2 linked regions of the Methanothermobacter marburgensis str. Marburg genome follow. The main gene of each other region encodes a partner of the protein of the gene in region 2 in a complex. Links are inferred from orthologs where the notes say so. Each region holds a gene or a part of one and is shown on either strand. Other genes may lie near its edges.

What was found. Proteins that work in one complex are often made in the same cells at the same time.
Region 1: the proteins of mtrA (region 2) and MTBMA_RS05595 are in contact, whole or in part, in a crystal structure (PDB 6ZW0), measured with the Methanocaldococcus jannaschii proteins. The link is inferred for Methanothermobacter marburgensis str. Marburg from one-to-one orthologs.

What each region holds. Positions count from the first base shown.
Region 1 is NC_014408.1:1,059,195-1,064,622, forward strand. Bases 34-2,885 are described here. They hold MTBMA_RS05595 (DUF2121 family protein), read right to left. Parts: upstream 1,999-2,885; coding sequence 1,069-1,998; downstream 34-1,068. Other genes in these bases: MTBMA_RS08910 (threonine/serine exporter family protein), read left to right, coding at 34-70; MTBMA_RS05590 (MBL fold metallo-hydrolase), read right to left, coding at 207-974; MTBMA_RS05600 (thioredoxin domain-containing protein), read left to right, coding at 2,121-2,885. Outside these bases: more of MTBMA_RS08910, read left to right, coding at 1-33; more of MTBMA_RS05600, read left to right, coding at 2,886-4,154; MTBMA_RS05605 (copper-translocating P-type ATPase), read left to right, coding at 4,156-5,428.
Region 2 is NC_014408.1:1,416,522-1,424,283, forward strand. The notes cover bases 2,870-5,791. They hold mtrA (tetrahydromethanopterin S-methyltransferase subunit A), read right to left. Parts: upstream 4,728-5,791; coding sequence 4,011-4,727; downstream 2,870-4,010. Other genes in these bases: mtrH (tetrahydromethanopterin S-methyltransferase subunit H), read right to left, coding at 2,870-3,516; mtrG (tetrahydromethanopterin S-methyltransferase subunit MtrG), read right to left, coding at 3,532-3,792; mtrF (tetrahydromethanopterin S-methyltransferase subunit F), read right to left, coding at 3,792-3,998; MTBMA_RS07530 (tetrahydromethanopterin S-methyltransferase subunit B), read right to left, coding at 4,740-5,042; mtrC (tetrahydromethanopterin S-methyltransferase subunit MtrC), read right to left, coding at 5,054-5,791. Also shown: MTBMA_RS07495 (methanogenesis marker 14 protein), read right to left, coding at 1-878; MTBMA_RS07500 (universal stress protein), read right to left, coding at 1,007-1,438; MTBMA_RS07505 (calcium/sodium antiporter), read right to left, coding at 1,444-2,400; more of mtrH, read right to left, coding at 2,584-2,869; more of mtrC, read right to left, coding at 5,792-5,857; mtrD (tetrahydromethanopterin S-methyltransferase subunit D), read right to left, coding at 5,857-6,558; mtrE (tetrahydromethanopterin S-methyltransferase subunit E), read right to left, coding at 6,559-7,446; mcrA (coenzyme-B sulfoethylthiotransferase subunit alpha), read right to left, coding at 7,530-7,762. UniProt on the Methanocaldococcus jannaschii protein: Part of a complex that catalyzes the formation of methyl-coenzyme M and tetrahydromethanopterin from coenzyme M and methyl-tetrahydromethanopterin. This is an energy-conserving, sodium-ion translocating step.

The DNA of each region.
Region 1 (5,428 bases), 360 kb from region 2 along the record:
CGGACTCCTGGTTGGAGCCCTTCTGACCGAACCATTCCATGAAAAAATAAGAGCCCCGAGCGGGGATTGAACCCGCGACCTCGGGATTACGAATCCCGCGCTCTCCCACCTAAGCTACCGGGGCATGTCAAGAATTAATGCATTTTTATTATATAAAATTTTTTGGTGCCCCAGGTTCTCACCCTTCCGCACCATCTCAGGCAAAATCAGCGGATCATGTTAAAAATGCCGCTCTCATCCAGTTCAATTTTCATCCCATCCCTCGCTGCCAGTGTACGGATCCCTGTGACCTCCTGAACCCTGAATGCCTCCATTTCAGGGTCATTGAGTATCATCTTCATTCCAAGGTGGCTCATCACCGCAAGTCCCGGTTCAACCTCCTCAACGAGTTTTATGAAGTCATCGGTGCACATGTGACCCCTTATATGGTCGTTCCCGGGCCTTATGACGCTTGCTATGAGAACATCCGCATCCCTGTGGTATTCTGAGAGCCCATCAAAGTATTCTGTATCCGATGTGTAGGATACTGTAAGATCACCGGCCCTCAGTTTGAATCCCACCCCTGTGGGGTCTCCATGCACGGTCCCTGTACCCATCACCTCAATCTCCCCTATCTCCACGGTCTCGCCGGGGGATAGTGTCAGGCAGCGAGATTTTCTCTTGTGATAATCTGATATGCAGGGACCCCAGTCCCTGTAGCCATCTATGACACTCACACTACCCACAACAGTCCCATTCTGGCGGGTCATCCCTCTTGTCATCGCCTCTATGAGTACCTCGGCGTCGGTGTAATGGTCCGTATGTGAATGTGAGACCATGACTGCATCCAGTTTTCTGGGGTCAGCATCGAACTGGTAGGACCTCACAAGGGCACCCGGACCGGGATCCACATGGATGTTCATTCCACCGAATCCATCAATTCTAAGTCCACCGGTCATCCTCTTCTGTGTTATGGTGGCGAAATCGTCCGCCACCACTCCCCAGAAATGTTAGCCTCATTTTATATCACCTATCTATGTAATGGGGGGAGATTATAAAAATCTATCCCCCTGACGATTTCTTAAAAGTCTATTCCTCAGTGCGGCAGATTATGACGTCGCACTCAAGTTTTATGTCCCTGCCGTCCACGCAGAGGTTCTCGTTCCTCACAGCGACCCCCTCACCTGCAGCCACCGCAACATCGTCTGAGAGCCTCATGAGAACATTCTCACCGGGGCCTGCAACACGTTTCCATCTGGTGTCGTAGGCCTCGACACCATCTGAAAGTTTCACCTCAACATGGTTGCCGTCCTGACTGATTACACGGCCAACCTCCCCCTCAGTGAGTATTCTGGATGCCAGTTTCATCTCCTCTCTGCGATCAAGCATCTCTTGTTTAAGTTTAGCCCTCCACTTCTGGAGGAGCCGGACGTCCCTAACGATTGTATCGCTGAGAAGCTTATGTGCGCTCCTTTTATCCAGTGAGGGACTCTTCATGAAGATATCATATTTACTGCCAACTGAGGGGGTTCTGGATGAAACGTAATCCATGAGTTCCCTGAAAAGATTTTCAACCTCCTTGAGGGTCGTCTTTGTCTTCCACCTCTTCTTAAGGAACCTGTTTGTCAGTTCCTTGGCCACCTTATTTCCGAAGACGATTATCGCAGTTTCACCCTTCTCCATGCTGGTTATCCTTGAGCCTGTGAGATCTATTATCTGATAGGCCCCTGTTGTTGCGTATATCCTTCTCCTCTTTGTCTCGAATGGGGTTTTCTGGCTTATCTCCCCAACAACCACATCCCCCAGGCTTCTCACCTTGGCTGTGTCATCTGTGACCTTTATACTGACACCAAGCTCCGACGCCCTTCTGTGGAGTTCATCGTCACTCTTTATCTTCCCACTGTATAGTTCCTCTTCAAGCTTTTCCCTCTTTGATTTATCCCCAAAGTAGGCTATTCTGCGTTTGTCTCCTGCTATCACGCATCCCCTGGTACTTATGTATGTTATGATGAGACTCATTGTGGATCACCAACAGGTACCATATTTGATTGGGGAAATAATAAATGATTCGAATCCTCACCAGCAAACGCCTCTTAATATTAATAAAGCCGGATCAACATAATTGATGTTGAGGGGAGGAAATGAAAGGTAAAGAATTCACTAATTCTCTGATAAATGAGAAGAGTCCCTACCTGCTTCAGCATGCCCACAACCCTGTTAACTGGTACCCGTGGGGGGATGAGGCATTCCAGCTGGCAGGGGAGGAAGAAAAACCCATATTTCTATCCATAGGCTACTCGACATGTCACTGGTGCCATGTGATGGCACGGGAATCCTTTGAGGACCCTGAAATCGCAGACATACTCAATGAAAACTTTGTGGCTGTCAAGGTTGATAGGGAGGAGCGCCCTGACATCGACGCCATATACATGAAGGTCTGCCAGATGATGACCGGGACAGGTGGCTGGCCCCTCACCATCATCATGACACCTGAGGGGGAACCATTCTTTGCAGGAACCTACTTCCCGCCCGACGACCGGGGCGGTGTACCAGGCCTCAGGACAATCCTCGAAAGGGTGGTTCTGCTCTGGAAGAACGACCCTGATGGAATAGTAAAAACTGCCAGGGATGTTGTCAGTGCCCTTAAAAAGTCTGTGGCGAAAGCATCCAAACTCAAACCTGAAACCGTGGATGCAGCATATGAGTATCTAAGGAGGAACTTCGATACCCGGAACGGCGGCTTCGGGTCCTACCAGAAGTTCCCGACACCCCACAACATCTACTTCCTCCTGAGGTATCACCTGAGGCGAGGGGACGATGAGGCCCTGAGGATGGTTAACCTTACCCTAAGGAGGATGAGGTACGGGGGCATATATGACCAGCTGGGCTACGGATTCCACAGATACGCGGTTGAACCCACCTGGACTGTGCCACACTTTGAGAAGATGCTCTATGATCAGGCACTGATACTGAAAGCCTACCTGGAGGCCTTCCAGGTTACCTGTGATGATCTCTACAAAAAAACCGCCCTTGAGATTGTTGAATACGTTCTTGGAAACCTCCAGTCCCCTGAGGGGGCTTTCTATTCAGCAGAGGATGCCGAGAGTGAGGGAGTTGAGGGTAAGTACTACCTCTGGAGGGCCTCTGAGATACGCGAGGTCCTGGGGGATGACGCAAACGTTGTAATGCGCTACTTCAACGTCCTTGAGGATGGAAACTTTGCAGGTGATGTGAGGGGGGAGAACATACTCCACATTGGCTCCCCATGGAGGGTTGCAGATGAGTTCAACCTCACACTTGATGAGCTCAATGAGATCATAGAGAATGCAAGGAGGCACCTCCTTGAGAGGAGGATGGAGCGGCCGACCCCCGCCCTGGATGATAAGATATTAACTGACTGGAACGGCCTTATGCTTGGGGCCCTTGCAGCGTGTGGGAGGATCCTCGACAGCGAAGAGGCCCTGGCCGCCGCAGAGAGATGCCTCAAATTCATCATGGACAACCTACACGTGGATGGTGAGCTTCTTCACCGCTACCGTGACTCGGAGGCTGGAATAGACGGAAAGCTCGATGATTACGCATTCCTCATCTGGGGCCTCCTTGAGTTGCATGATGCGACCTTCAGGGAGGGTTACGTTGAGATGGCCCTTGAACTATCAGAATCCCTTGAGGATAGATTCGGTGCCCCTGATGGTGGATTCTATTTAACCGATGACCCCAAGCTAATAGTAAGACCCATGGATGCGACTGATGGTGCTATACCCTCAGGAAACTCTGTGCAGATGCTTAACCTCCTGAGGCTGGGAGGCATCCTCGAGGATGATGATCTAACAGAATCTGCCAGGGGCGTGATGAGGGCCTTTGCCGGTGATGTTGAATCTGCACCGGCAGCCCACACATTCCTCCTCTCCAATTTAGAGTGGGCCATCAGTGGAGGGAGGTCACTCACCGTCGTATGCAGCGGAAACCCCGTTATACCCGTGGAGCTCATGAAGAAACTGATACCTGACTTCACCATGACCGTTATGCCCCGTGACTGGCCCATTGCACCCCCACACCTTAGGGGTAAGAGGGCCCCGCCTGAGGGCTGCGCCTACTACCTCTGTGATGGCAGCAGATGCTACCCCCCGCTGAATGATCCCAGAGACGTCATGGAACACTTGGGGGTGATCTAGGATGGAGATGCACAGACACCATGAAATGGAATACAGGAGGCGGTTCATTGTATGCCTCCTACTTACCATCCCTGTTATCCTGCTTGGTGAACTGCCAACAGGGACTGTTCTGGTAAGCTTTGAGGGTAGTGAATTCGTTGTTCTGATTATATCCTCCATCATCTTCTTCTATGGGGGCTACCCCTTCCTGAGGGGATCCCTGAGGGAGATCTCATCCCGAACCCCCGGTATGATGACCCTCATCGCAGTGGCCATAACCATGGCGTACATCTACAGCCTGGGGGTACTGGCGGGCCTTGAGGGTATGGTATTCTTCGTTGAACTTGTAACCCTTATTGACGTCATGCTACTGGGGCACTGGATCGAGATGAGATCCGTCCGGAGCGCCTCAGGGGCCATTGAGAGGCTTGCAAGGCTCATCCCCAAGAAGGCCCACCTCCTGGTCGACGGGAAGGTTGAGGATGTTGATGTGGCCGACCTCAAACCAGGTGACATTGTGCTTGTGAGGTCAGCGGAGAAGATACCCACTGATGGAACCGTGATAAAGGGGGAGTCCCATGTAAATGAGGCGCTGCTCACAGGGGAGTCCGTTCCCATCAGAAAATCCCCTGGTGACCTGGTTATTGGGGGTTCCATCAACACCGGAGGCTCCCTAACCGTGGAGGTGGAGCGTGTTGGTGAGGAATCATTCATTTCCCAGATAATCCAGCTTGTGGGAACGGCCCAGGAGGGAAGGACAAGAACGCAGGTGCTGGCAGACAGGGCGGCATTCTGGTTAACCCTTGTCGCCCTTACAGGGGGGGCTATCACATTCACAGCGTGGTACGCAATTGGTATGGGAGCCTTCTTCTCACTTGAAAGGTCAGTGACGGTCATGGTCACCGCCTGCCCCCATGCCCTGGGACTTGCAATACCCCTTGTGATAGCGGTCTCCACCGCAATCTCAGCAGGAAGGGGGATACTCATAAGGAACCGGAAAGCCTTCGAAAACGCCATGAACCCTGATGTTGTTGTCTTTGACAAGACAGGGACACTGACTGTTGGTGAGCTGGGAATAACCGATGTCATATCCTTTGACCCTGAAATGGATGAAGGGGAAATACTATCCTATGCTGCAGCCGTTGAGTCAGCCTCCAGTCACCCCATAGCCAGGGGCATAGTTGAGGCCGTGGATGAGGTGCTCCCTGTGGAGAACTTTGCGGCGATAGGTGGAAGGGGCGTCATGGGGCATGTGAACGGATCAAGGGTGAAGGTACTCAGCTACAGTTACACAG
Region 2 (7,762 bases):
GCGGCCCCACCCCTGCAGTCCACCATTTCGGTTCCCCTGATTATGGCGTCGGATATTGCACCTGCAAGGCCGCAGAAGTTTCCAATGGTCCTTGCGTAGGGTTCATCGGAATTTACTATTCTACCGGCAAGGGTTGTCCCGAAGTCCAGGGATACGCAGGGGTTTCTGTAATCAACAGTTGTCCACTTTGAGCCCACCTTGATACCTGCAGTTACAAGTTCGCCCTCCATCTCATTTGCAACGACCTCCCTTCCTGTTGGGGGTATGACACTTGCAACCGCGCCATCGAATATGACCCTGTCAAGGTATGAGAAGTCCCTGAGGCGTTTGGGGATGTTCTCTATGGAGAGGGCTGGGGCCATTTTCCGTGGGGGTATTCCTGCTGCGAGACAGCCATCTGCAAGGGCTATTATGAGTTTACCCACCTCCTCAGGTGATCCAAAGCCGGCTGTAACACCAGTTGACCTCACCACGAAGTCAAGGTCCTTTTCTATGTCAACCTTAGCCCTTCTGAGGGACTCATGTATTGTGTCCCGCACCAGTTCAGAGACAGATTCCTTTGTGAGTTCAACACCCCATACCGTCTTACCGAATACCTCCTCGCCCTCCTTAGGGGGTCTTATGTCACGGGTCATCTTCACGGTCTCATCAAGGAGGTATGTTCTGCTTGTGTTGAGGTTGGTGGCTGTCAGTATACACTTGGTTGTTGTGTTACCCAGTTCAACCGATGCCACGATGTAGTAGACGTCCGGGCGCATTGAGTAACCGGACCCCACGGTTTTCTTTGTGAATGGTGCTGTTTTTGTATCCTCTATGCTTATGAATCTGCTCTTTGCAATAATTGGCTTTGGACCAAATAGTCTGCTCAAAAATGACAACTGATTACCCCCTGATTTAATGTAATATTGTATCCGGGGGGATAATATAAATTTTATGAATAAATCCAGATGAAAAATAATAAAAGGTATTCCTCTGTGGCGTTTGGTGGGTTTTTTGATGTAAGCTGCTAAACCGTCCTCACCAGGTGTATGGTGCAGGGTGCGTAATGTACCACCTTTTCTGACACACTGCCAAGGAGGTGCTTGTCAACCAGGCTCTTACCTGTACCCATTATGATGACGTCAACGTCCTCCTCCTCTGCAAGTTTAACTATTTCGTCTGCAGGGTTCCCCTCAAGCATAACTCCCCTGAACTTCACGTTGGGGTTCTCTGGACCTGTGAGTCCCTTCTCCATGTCCCTGAGGATCTCCTTACCCCTCTCTGTTAACTCCTTAACCATCATCTCCTTAACCTTCTTTGGGGTGAGGAAGGGTACAGAGGTATCAACCACGTAGAGGCATATAACCTCCGCCTCCCTTCCATGGAGGAGGTCCAGGGTGTGCTCTATGAGTTCGTCCATGTATTCTCCCATTGTTGGAACCAGAATTTTTCTGTACATTTCAATCACGCCAGTACAAAGAGTCTCATGACAACGTATGATATGTATACTGCAAGTAAGATTATGCCTCCACTCCTTTTAAGTTTCATGTCCCCCTGCTTTATAAGTAGCACCAGGAGTACCGTCACAAGTATCATGATTGGTGCGTCAAATCTGAGCGAGAGAGGTTCAACAGGCACCGGGGCTATGAGAGCAGGGACACCTATACCCACAAGTATGTTGAAGGTGTTGCTTCCAAGTACCGTGCCTATTGAGAGCTCATGGAGGCCCTTCACTGCAGATGAGAGTGTAACCACAAGTTCCGGTATACTTGTACCTATGGCCAGTGTGAAGAGACCCATTATCATGGCTGGTATCCCTGCAATGTCTGCAAGTTCCACACCACTGTATACCAGGATTCTGCAGCCTATAACAAGACCAGTGAAACCTACAACCGTAAGGGCAAGTTTTTTAAGGTCAAGTGGTTCCCTCTGAGTTTCATGGGAATTCTCATCAGAATATGATTTCTGGGCCTTTATGAGTCTCCACAGGTAAACAGAGTAAAGCAGTACCATTGCAACTGCTGCCAGTCTCCCTATATTCCCGAAGAACATGAAAAAGAGTAGTATCAACCCTGTCATGAGGGTGGCGCTGAAGTCCCTTTTCAGGCCATCTGCGTTTGTCTCTATGACCCCTGCAACCAGTGCAGATATCCCGAGTATACCTGCAATGTTCCATATGTTTGAACCTATGACACAGCCAACCCCTATGTCTGTACTGCCTGAAAGTGACGCTATAAGCGCCGAACCAAATTCAGGCAGGGAAGTTCCAATGGCAGATGCTGTAACACCAAGTATAACTTCAGATATGCCCAGTGAGGATCCAAGATCCACAAGGTTGTCCACAAAGATATCCGCAGATTTTATAACCAGAATCAGTGAGACCACCAGTGCAGCTATAAGAATCAATACATTTCCAAGCAAGTTATCACCACTGAAAAACTTTCTTCCATTCCCTCAAGACCAGTATATTAATTGCATATTGACACTTAAATCTTTGTGCCGGAAATATGTTGCCGTTTTCTTCTATTTAAAACATTCCATTATAATAAAAATAAATTATTTAGTAATAACAACAGTTAAAAAAAATGAAATTTCTGGCTGCTCCTAGAGCAGCTTGAAGAATGGGTGGTCTTCCACAGCCTCGGTGCCTATGTCCTTGGCTGCTTCGCTTATGAATATGTCAGCCATTGCACAGGCTGGGAATGCCATCCTGGCGTTTTCTATCGGACCGTAGAGTACGAAGTCACCACCGGCCATCTGCTGGATCAGGTTGGATCCAACGTCACATACAGGCCAGGCTTCTTTGTGTTCCTTCTTGTACTCACGGAGCCAGTCCCAGGCTGATGGCACGTTGTGGATACCGCTACCAACAGGGTAGCCCCATTTGCTCTTAACTGCAAATGAGGTCCTCACAGCAACACCTGCCCCCTGACCGAGTGGTGTAACTGCAACGTCCATGAGGTACTTGTCGATACCACAGTCGGCGGCCATTTCAAGAAGACCCTTGTCTATTGTACCGGCACCGTCTTCCCAGATTCCAATTTTACCCTCAACTGTGGGGTCCATTGGGTTGAATCCAAGGACGATTGAAGCTGAGAGTTTGGTGTTCTTGAGTGCCTCAAGTTCTGACTCGTCGGCGGCCATGTTGACTGAGTTGTAGATGGCCCTGTCCTCAAGGCCAACTTCACTGGCGTACTCTGCACCGGCGATTCTTGCCTCACCGGATGTTGAGTCTATGAAGAATGGTGCGTCGGTGATGTCACCCACAAACTCCAGGTACTTGACTATTGCCTCGGGTGTCTGACCGAAGGTCTGTACGATGTGGGGGTTACCTGTGACATCTGACATCTCTTCCTGTGTCTTTATGAGGGCTTCTGCCTTGTCCTTGTCAAAGACACCTGCCTTTTCATCTTCAATGATGCTGTGTCCACCATAAAATATTGTTCCTGCTAATACGGTTGGGTACTCTCCTGGCTGACCACCAATTTTGGTTCCAGCTATGTCCAGTACGATCTGTTCCTTATCAAACCTAAACATATGTAAACCTCCAAGCTATAGTCCGAATAGGGATTTTAAAAGTCCTTTTAACAATCCTGCAAACAGTATGTTGGTTACTGCAAGGATAATCAGACCTATCACAATACCATATAAAATACCAATATCTCTACCGATCTGCTGTCCTATGCGCTGTGAGTACTCACCGACAGTGAACTCCACCTTTTCCTCTATTTCATCCAGTTTCTCATTGGCCTTGTTGAATTCATCAGCAGAGACAAGTACGCGGGGTATTGTGGTTTTTTCTTCCTCTGACATCAGATCACCCCTAATATGCTCATCATTGCAGGCACACCAACAAGGAGGACAGCCAGGAGGAATCCTATGGCTATACCTGAAATCCTTGTGGCTATGAGGCCCGCAAATAACCTGCCATCTCTACCGATGAGCTGGTTTCGGTATTTTATGTCCTCTACAACGTTTTTAATGCCACGTATATTCGGTTTGTTGGATAGTATAATCATCTGGAAGCCTCCCTAGACCAGTAGAAGTATGCCCAGTGTCAGGGTGAAGGCAAGACCTATCATTATACCCTGAACCTTACCTGAGTACATACCGGCGAACATTCTGTTGGTGGAACCTATCATTTTAACCTGTGTCTGGATGTTCCTCATCCTCGCCTCAATAAGGGCTGTTTCTGGTGCCACAGGTTTGACCTCTTCGCCTTCCTCTTCTTCTCCGCCTTCCTCGACCTTTATGATCATGGCCTCTTCTTCGAATGCGCCGGGGTCCTTCTCGATGCATTCCTTGACCTTGGCCTTGATGGCGTCGGCGTCCTCAACGTCTATGAGGTTGACGATCTCCAGCTGTTTCTGGAACCTCTCAATACCCTCATCAGGTATGTTTTCAATGTATGGAATGGCACCGGTTGCACCGATGATGTTCCTCTTATCAGGGTCCACACCGTTCTGGTGCAGGGCCTCTATACTCTGACCTGTGATGTGTCCCTGTACCTCTGAACCGCAGAGTATAAGGAACCTGATGTTGGGGTTGGATATGAGGTTTGCGATCATCTTTTCGATTCCGAGGTTCTCTGTCTTGCATGGCCCTGCGATGGCAGCTCCTGCCTCAACAGGTATGTCCTCGATGTGAGAGGCGAGGGTGGTGGCAGCCACAGGACTTTCAGGGTCGCCCACGATGTAGTCACCGTTAACCACAGGCCATCCTTCAGCAGGTGATTTCTTTTCAACCACTTATAACACCTCCTATAAGAGCAGGGCAAACAGGATGATCAGACCAAGTATGAACCCGTAAACTATGTTGGTGAGTTTACCTGCTGTCAGGTATACTCCTTCCCTTCCAGGGTAGGAACCCTCAGGGATGGTTGTTGGGTCCAGTGAGTTAATCAGATCATCTGCTGTAGCCTCTAATGCAGCTATCTGTTCGTTTATTTCGTCCATGGATAATATTATTACTTCCCTTCCAAGGGCAGCCCCTATCATACCGGTGGAAGGATCAAGGGTCAGGTTGTATTCCGGAGCGATCTTAACAAGTGGTAACATTTCCATTTTTAAGCCTCCTAGTGCTCTTCCTCCTTAGGCCAGAGACCTGACCATTTCACGGATGCTGCTTCCTCGAAGGATGCGCTCACGAATGCCCTGAATGCCACTATCCAGCAGAGTGCACCGATAAGTGAAACAAGCCACCAGCTAGGGTTGAGCCCTATTCCAAGTAGACCCACGATGGCCATTGATATGAACCCTGTTGATGCTGCAAGTTTAAGTGTCCTTGTCTGGTTCTCATTTGGACCAAGACATGCGTTGAATGGGTGCTGAATAGCCATTGTGTTGAGGATGAATAGCAGACCTATGAATCCTGTTGTTATGACTGATGTGAGCATTGTCTGCAGTGTGTAGCTACCTGCAATGGCTGCTGAGAATCCAAGGACTGAAAGTGCTGCTGCACCTGAGATCTCCGCGGTGCACTTCTCGAGGATTGGGATTTTCATCTTAACTATCTTCTTACCCAGTACAGCCACAACCACGCCGAGTATCATTGCCAGTATCAGTGCAACAACAGGTACTGCAATGGCGGGTACCACAAACACTGATGCAAGTCCAGCCACCACACCAACTATACCTATTGAAACTGACATGTACCCGATTGATGGCACACCGGTACCGAGACCGTAACTTGCAACCCTCCTTATGGCGTCTGCGCCCCATACTATTGCACAGACAGCCCCAAGGGATGCCAGGACTGGTCCTATGACCGGGTTAACTGCGGATGCATATATACCTGCAAGTCCGCCCAGTATTCCAAGTGCCATGAGCCTGCTCTCAGGTATGGCTGCGCCGGCCGGTCCTCCAGCTGCTACTGACATTAGAAGACACCTCCGTATACGAGTAATGTTGAAAGGGCCCCTGCAACAATGGAGGCTATGAGACATGCGACTATTCCCCTGCCGATCCTCTTGAATTTAGGATCGTGGAAACCTTCTATTGTACCCCCAATGTTGTATGATGCAATAACCGCGTTTATGAAGAATATACCCACGGCAAAGATTGCTGCAACACCTGCAGCACCCATTGCACCATATGACAGGGTCTTTAGGGCCTCGTTGAGTGCCCAGTAGATGAGCCCACCACCAATTCCACCGAGGGCTCCTCCTATTATACCGCTGACAAAACAGACCGTTGGAAGACCATGCCCCTCGGTACCTGGGGTGACGTATTTTTCCTGTTCCATGCCTGTTATTGGGTCGACGCTGACCTTTGCAGATACCGGGACGGTACCCACACCAAAGACGTAGATCAGGTTACCCACCAGCATGGTGATACCTATCATGAGCATTGAACCAACTGCACCGGCAGCCATTATCATGAGGGGTGACTGTCCGGTCATTGCTGCGGCGGTTATGAGTCCTGTGAGACCCGCACCTGCAGCAAGCATAGCTGTACCGGTACCCACACCTGTTGCTGTTGCCATAGCTGCTGGTGCACCACCCACAGGTACGAAGTGGACACCTCCACCTATGAGTACTCCTCCAGCGGTTATAGCTCCTATCAGTAATAATGGATCCATTTATTCTTCCTCCTTGTATGGTCCATATCTGTTCCTTGCAAAGACTTCAAGCCTGTTGTTGAGGATTATCAGTAACAAGACTATTATGAGACCGGATATTATTCCGCCGGTTATGCCGAAGACTATTGTGTTCCAGAAGCTGAGGAATACTATTGCACCGAATGCGAATCCTGTTAGGGGTCCGCCGTACTTTGCACAGAAGTGAACAACGTCCATTGAGTTTCTTGCTCCAAGCTCTGCCTTTGTTGTTATGTCACCGTGAATCGCAACAGGTATACCTCCACCGAATGGGTACTGCTGGTACTCCCTTTCAGCACCGTAGTGGACGTCCCCTGTTGATGAACCGATTGCACCTATTGTTATACCCCAGAGCACTGCAAGAAGTGGCAGTGGGAATGGGTGTGCAAATCCAGGGATCGGTAATGTCATGAGATATGATAATCCTACAGTACAGAATGTCACAATAAAGCCATGCCCTGCAATTGGGCCTAAATGCTGAACCAGCATGTCCATGAAGAGTGGCTGGTTGAACTGGGACTGGCTGACAATTCGTCCCATGTGGGATGTTACAGCGTAGGTTGTGTGTACCATTGCGGCAATTACAGCACCGATTGCAATGGCCATTATCACAGGTAGCTGCATTGAATTCATAAGGACAAATGCAACTGAACCAGCAATTCCGCACCAGGTTCCGTAGGCAACGGGTTCCCCTGAAACGGCCTTGTTGATTATTCGGTGCAGGTGTCCCATCTGTGGTGCCAGCTGAACCTGTGAGTTGGGGTTACTCTGGGATCCTACGTCAGACTCTAAGTCCTCTGCGGCTCCTGCTATGGTTGCAGCTGCACCCATGAGAGCTACAACACCTAAACCTGTTATCATAGGGTCCATATTTCTTCCTCCTTTTATTTTTTTGAATAAAAAAAATTAGGTGCATTACACTTAAAAAGTTTGTGTAATGCACCTTCGTTAATCTATTTTGCGGGTGTTATGAGTGCTCTTTCACCGGCTGGTTCGAACTCTCGCAGAGCACCTTTGGCGAATTCGCCACGGACGTTGGTGAAGTCGAAGACAAGGTTGTCGTCTGCAAAGGCTATTTTCACCAGTGGGTTGAACACGAAGGCGTCTCCACGGGCAGCGTGTGGTGCCTGTGATATACCTGCGTATTCACCCTGGTGTCCCACGTTCATGGCGTAGTTTGGATAGT